2 linked regions of the Candidatus Vesicomyosocius sp. SY067_SCS001 genome follow. The protein of the gene in region 1 interacts with the protein of each later gene in a pairwise test. Links are inferred from orthologs where the notes say so. Each region holds a gene or a part of one and is shown in the gene's direction. Other genes may lie near its edges.

Region 1 (3,205 bases):
ACTGCCAACTTATTTACGTAATAATGTTGCACATAAGTCGCTAAAATAATATTCTTCATAAGTTAAATAACTAGCAGGAGTGGTTTATGTGGAAATGGATTAAAACCTTTGCCTCGCCTAAAAATTTCTATCAAATTAGTCAAAAAATCATTCTTTGGCTTTTAATCCCTTTTATTGTTCTAATATTAATCGGATTGTACTGGGGGCTAATTGTGGCACCTATTGATTATCAACAAGGTGAGAGTTATCGCATTATGTTTATCCATGTACCTGCTGCATGGATGAGTATGTTTGTTTATTTAGTATTGGCAATTTCAGGAGGTATTGGCCTAATTTGGAAAATTAAATTAGCATATGTTATTGCTAAGGTATCAGCTCCTATTGGAGCAGCATTTACTTTTTTAGCCTTAACTACTGGTGCGGTTTGGGGTAAGCCAATGTGGGGTACTTGGTGGGTGTGGGATGCACGTTTAACCTCAGAGTTAATTTTATTATTTTTATATTTAGCTTATATGTCACTTAATAATGCATTTAATAATCCTAAAACTGCATCTAGGGCTTCTTCAGTATTAGCTATTGTGGGTTTGGTTAATTTACCTATTATTCATTATTCGGTTAAATGGTGGAATACATTACATCAGAGTGCGTCAGTCAGTATTAATAAAGTATCCATCCAAGATGTTGATATGTTAATTGCATTATTATTAATGGGTATGGCGTTTAAGTTTTTATATGGTGCGCTTATGTTAATGAGGGCTAGAGATGAAGTGTTGGTCATAGAACAAAATTCTAGTTGGGTTAAAAGAGTAATTATGGAGCATAGATAGTGACGTTAGCAGAATATTTTTCTTTTCTTCCGTATGGAAAATATGCTTTTTATATTTGGTTTTCTTATTTAATGACCTTGATTGTGATTGCAACTTTATTTATACGCACATATTCTATTCACAAAAATGTAATTGAACATTTGCGCATTAAGTATTTAAGAGAAAAATAACATGACAAAACGACAAAATAGAATGGTACTAGTTGCTTTATTAATAATAGGTGTAAGTTTAGCAGGTTATTTAGGTTTAAAAGCATTTAACGAGAATTTATTGTATTTTTTGTCTCCTACTGATGTAACCAATGGTAGGGCTCCAAAAGATAAAGATTTTCGTTTAGGCGGTATGGTTGTTAAGGATAGCGTTAAACATGATGGTATTAAAGTTGTATTTGATGTAACTGATTATGCTAACACCTTTCGTATTAATTATTCAGGAATTTTGCCTGATTTATTTAAAGAAGGTCAGGGCGTTATTACAACTGGTTCTTTAGTTGATGACGTTTTTATGGCAACAGAGGTACTTGCTAAACATGATGAAAACTACATGCCAGCAGAAGTGTCTTACGTATTGGAAAAAGCTAAAAATAAACAATGAAAAAATTTCTACCTTTAATTTTATTCTTTGTACTAGTAAGTTTTTTATATATAGGTCTTGGACTTGATCCTACAAAACTACCTTCACCATTGCTTGATAGAGCATTTCCAGATTTACAAGTAGAAGATTTCAATAGTGCTAAAATTTACTCTATTCAAGATAAATTACAGGGAAAAATATCTTTGATTAATTTTTGGGCTTCTTGGTGTGTTACCTGTAGAGTTGAGCATGAAATATTAATGAAAATAGCTAAAATCAACTCATTACAAATATTAGGCATTAATTATAAAGATACCAGAAAGGATGGAAATATATTTTTAACTAGACTTGGTAATCCGTATGATTCTATTGTATTTGATAAATTAGGTAAGCTTGGCCTTGAGTTAGGTGTATACGCAACACCTGAAACTTTTATCACTGACCAGCAAGGTATTATTCGTTTTAAGCGTATTGGTGAATTAACTCCACGAATTTGGGAAAGTAAAATTTTTCCTCTTATTGATGAGTTAAGAAATAGTATGAGATAAAATTTAGTATATTTTTTATCAAAGTCCATTGACAGTACTGATATTTAATGGATAATTCAACCAAAGTTTAATTTCAAGTTTGATATTTTTTAATCGAAAAAGGTTTACATACAGGAGAATAAATTCAATGAATAAATCAGATTTAGTTGCAGTAATTTCACAAATTTCCAACTTAACAAAAGCAGATTCAGCTCGTGCATTAGACGCCATGACAGGCGCAATCACCTCAGCATTAACAAGTGGTGATAATGTGGCTATTACAGGTTTTGGTAGTTTTGTTGTTCGTGATCGTGCAGCACGTACAGGTCGTAACCCTCAAACAGGCGAAGCAATCCAAATTAAGGCTTCTAAAGTGCCTGCATTTAAAGCAGGTAAATTACTTAAAGAATCGGTGAATTCTTAATTTTTAAAGTAAATATTCCTAATTTTTTGTTGTATAATACTAAGTATTTTTTTTGGGCGCTTAGCTCAGTTGGTAGAGCATCGCCCTTACAAGGCGAGGGTCACAAGTTCAAGTCTTGTAGCGCCCACCAAAAAATAAATTCGGAGTGGTAGCTCAGTTGGTTAGAGTGCCTGCCTGTCACGCAGGATGTCGCGGGTTCGAATCCCGTCCGCTCCGCCATAATCTTTTCTTTATTATGGTTTTGATTCATTCAAAATTCAATTTTTGAATCATAACAAAACCTACGTATAAATACAAAGGTTTTCGTTTATAATTCTTATTTTTATTAAAATATAAACGGTTCTTAGATTATTAATCATTAGCCGTTAATACATACTATTATGCTAGTTTCAATTAGAAACAAAACCAAGAACTGGATATCCTACTTAATTATTGGTTTAATTATTATTCCTTTTGCTTTATTTGGTATAAGTGAATATTTTACTGGCGCTTCAAATATTAAAGTTGCTTCTTTTGATGGTGTTGATATTTCGAAAGAAGAATTTCTTTCAGAATTTAACCCACAAAAAAAATGGTTACAACAAGAATTAGATAAAAAATATGATAAAAAATTTGATTTTATATTAAAACAATCTATTCTTAATCAAATGCTTGATAAACACTTGCTTGAGCAGTTGTCTAAAAAATTATCTTATGAAACAACTATCAGTGAACTTAATGCTATTATTCGAGCTAACGATTTGTTTAAAGAAGAAGGACGATTTTCATTAGAAAAATATAAGAAATTATTAATGCTTAATGGCTATACAACAGAAAAATATGAGACAATAAAGTTACAAGAATTAAGGCGTACT
Region 2 (3,302 bases), 380 kb from region 1 along the record:
AAAAATCTGAAAAAAAATTACTATTTCTATATTTTTATAACTTGATTAACCATAACTATAGAAATAAAAGTTACAATTTTATACTTATTTTTTAACACCAAATCCAAAAAACAAGTCTATCGTCAATTAATTTAACGCTTTCTAGTATGGTACCTTATGATACCTATCTATAAATAATCTATTATTAAAAATAACCAAATCACATCTGAAAATGGAGTAAAAAACTCAAACTTAACTATCGACCTGGAATTGTTTTATTTAAAAAAGATTATAAAACTTCCATTTTCAATAAATATTGATATTCGTAAATAATATTTACTTGTTATAATTAAGCGTTAATAATTAATAATTATAATAGATTTTTTATAAAAGAAACATGAAACGTTTACTACTATCCTTAATTTTAATATTATCCACATTTTTATTAGCACAAGTAGAAAATGATTTATTGCCAGTAAACAAAGCATTCATCTTTAAAGCTGAAGTAGTTAATAACAAAATATTACTTAATTGGAAAATTAAGAAAAATTATTTTCTTTATAAAGAAAAAATTAAGATTTCTGCTAATTTTTCAGCACAACTAGGCAAAGCTAAGTTTCCAAAAACAAAGATTAGAAATGATGAATTTTTTGGAAAAATTGGGATTTATCGTGATAATACCATAGTGGTTGTGCCTATCCTTAAAGGTAGGGCTAAATCTATTTTATTAACCGTTAACTATCAAGGTTGTTCTGATTTGGGTGTGTGTTACCCTCCTATTACTAAATCAGTTGTACTTGACATTAGTTCAATACATTCGACTTCCTTAGATAATAATTCATTTAATCTCTTATCACAAGTAACTAACAAAATACAATCACTTGTTAAAAGCAGCATACCAACTTCTGATAAGCCTTTGTCTGTAAATAATGCATTTAAGTTTTCAGTGATAGCAATTAATGACAATACACTACTAGCTAAATGGGATATTCATCAAGAATATTATTTATATCATAATAAATTTTTATTTGACATTAAAGGAGCAAAATTTGGCAATATTGTAATCTCAAAAGGTAAAATTAAAAACGACAAGTTTCTTGGTAAAACTGAGGTCCACAAAGATGTATTAGAAATTGAAATTCCACTCACTGATATTAATACTAAATTAATTACTCTTATCATTAAATATCAAGGATGCTGGGAAGGTGGTGTTTGTTTTTCTCCACAAGAAAAAACCGTCAATATTATGTTGCCTTCTCAAACAAACAATCCTAAAATTAATTCTTTATCTGAAAAAAAATCAATATACACACCTAATATTATTCAGATTGAATTGAACAAAACTGATCAAATTACTGCATTATTTCAACAAGAAAACATATTGTTAATATTAACAAGTTTCTTTAGTTTTGGCTTATTGTTATCATTAACTCCTTGCGTATTTCCAATGATTCCAATCCTATCAGGCATTATTGTTGGTCAAAAAGAAAAAGTCAGTACTAAAAAAGCGTTAATTATGTCCATTGTATTTGTATTATCCATGAGCATCGCCTACTCAATCGTGGGTGTATTTGCAGGTTATTTTGGTGAAAATTTACAAGTATTATTCCAAGCTCCTTGGGTTCTGTCTATTTTTAGTGTGATCTTTGTTACTTTAGCATTTTCTATGTTCGGCTATTATGAAATTCAATTACCTACCAGTTTACAAGAAAAAATTACAAAAATTAATAATAACCAAGAAGGAGGGCATCTAATTAGTGTAGCTATTATGGGTTTTTTATCAGCACTTATTATTGGGCCTTGTGTTACACCACCGCTAGCAGGTGCATTAATTTATATTGGACAAACTGGTGATGCATTATTAGGTGGGATATCACTGTTTATAATGAGTTTAGGCATGGGTTCACTACTCATTGTAGTTGGTACAGGCGTAAGCAAGTTACCTAAAGCAGATGGTTGGATGGAAAATGTTAAGTACGTCTTTGGTATTTTAATGTTAGCTGCAGCAATTTATCTACTCGATAGAATTATCTCACCCCTTACTTCACTTATCTTATGGGCAATGCTTATTACAATATCACCAATTGCAATGGGTACATTAAACACACAAACAAATACCTCAAAACCTTGGCAACGTATTTTTAAAGCTTTAGGATTAATTATACTAGGCTATGGTATTTTACTTTGGATATTAGTAGCACGTGGAGGTGGTGATATGTTACAACCACTATCTAGCTGGGGAGCATCAAATGTAGGAGCTGAATCAGACCATTTAAAATTTAAGCAAATTAAATCTATAAGCGACTTAGAACAAGTTTTAGCACAAGCTAAAAACAATAACCAAATTGTTATGTTAGATTTTTATGCTAATTGGTGTATCTCTTGTAAAGAACTTGAACTCTTTATATTTTCCAATGCCAATATAGTCAATAAGATGTCTAACGTTATTGCACTCCAAGCTGATGTGACTGAAAATAATATCAATGATAAAGCCTTAATGAAACGATTCAACATTGTTGGACCCCCTGCTATTTTATTTTTCAAAAATGGTATTGAAAATCGTTCACAAAGAATTATTGGAGAAATCAACGCACAAAACTTTCTTAGTCATCTTAAAAAAATTAAATAAAACAAGCGAAAACGCTGTCAGAACTTACAATATTACATAATATTGATGGTAAAATTATCTTTATTTTTATCTTGCTTATCTGAATAAATGGATGTTCTTTTATTAAACGGACCTAACCTTAATCTGCTTGGCTCTCGTGAACCTGACTATTACGGCACACAAACATTGGATGACATTACCAGTAATCTTACAAAAATAGCAAATAATGTTGGTCTCACATTTGAACACCATCAAAATAATTCAGAAGCAAGGCTGATTAAATATATTCACAATGCTGCCGATAACGGAGTTCAATATATAATTATCAATCCTGCAGCTTTTACACACACATCAATTGCTTTACGTGATGCTATACTTGCTGTAGGTATTGAATTTAGTGAAGTTCACTTATCTAATATATATAAGCGTGAAAATTTTCGCAAACAATCTTATTTTTCAGATATCGCACAAGGAATTATTTCAGGCTTTGGCCCAAAAGGCTATGAATTCGCACTACAAGCTGCAATTCAACATATTCAACAATTAGAGAGGTTGTAAATGGACATTCGTAAAGTAAAAAAATTAATGGAATTACTAGAACAATCTAGCATGAGTGAAATTGAAATTGTTGAGGGCGAAGAATCTCTGCGTATCTCACGCTATAGAAATTCTACAATAGCACCTCCAGTAGCAATTACAACTCCAGTAGTTACTC

What was found.
Region 2: the proteins of HUW60_RS03040 (region 1) and dsbD interact in binary tests that used the Escherichia coli proteins (3 or more experiments, as listed by UniProt). The link is inferred for Candidatus Vesicomyosocius sp. SY067_SCS001 from one-to-one orthologs.

Annotation. Positions count from the first base shown.
Region 1 is NZ_CP054877.1:630,841-634,045, reverse strand. The notes cover bases 322-3,182. They hold HUW60_RS03040 (DsbE family thiol:disulfide interchange protein), read left to right. Parts: upstream 322-1,417; coding sequence 1,418-1,948; downstream 1,949-3,182. Other genes in these bases: HUW60_RS03020 (SurA N-terminal domain-containing protein), read left to right, coding at 2,732-3,182; HUW60_RS03035 (HU family DNA-binding protein), read left to right, coding at 2,076-2,351; ccmE (cytochrome c maturation protein CcmE), read left to right, coding at 999-1,421; ccmD (heme exporter protein CcmD), read left to right, coding at 827-997; HUW60_RS03055 (heme ABC transporter permease), read left to right, coding at 322-827. Also shown: tRNA (adenosine(37)-N6)-threonylcarbamoyltransferase complex dimerization subunit type 1 TsaB, read left to right, coding at 1-49; more of HUW60_RS03055, read left to right, coding at 87-321; more of HUW60_RS03020, read left to right, coding at 3,183-3,205. UniProt on the Escherichia coli protein: Involved in disulfide bond formation. Catalyzes a late, reductive step in the assembly of periplasmic c-type cytochromes, probably the reduction of disulfide bonds of the apocytochrome c to allow covalent linkage with the heme.
Region 2 is NZ_CP054877.1:1,011,029-1,014,330, forward strand. The notes cover bases 35-2,992. They hold dsbD (protein-disulfide reductase DsbD), read left to right. Parts: upstream 35-376; coding sequence 377-2,608; downstream 2,609-2,992. Other genes in these bases: aroQ (type II 3-dehydroquinate dehydratase), read left to right, coding at 2,696-2,992. Outside these bases: more of aroQ, read left to right, coding at 2,993-3,145; accB (acetyl-CoA carboxylase biotin carboxyl carrier protein), read left to right, coding at 3,146-3,302. UniProt on the Escherichia coli protein: Required to facilitate the formation of correct disulfide bonds in some periplasmic proteins and for the assembly of the periplasmic c-type cytochromes.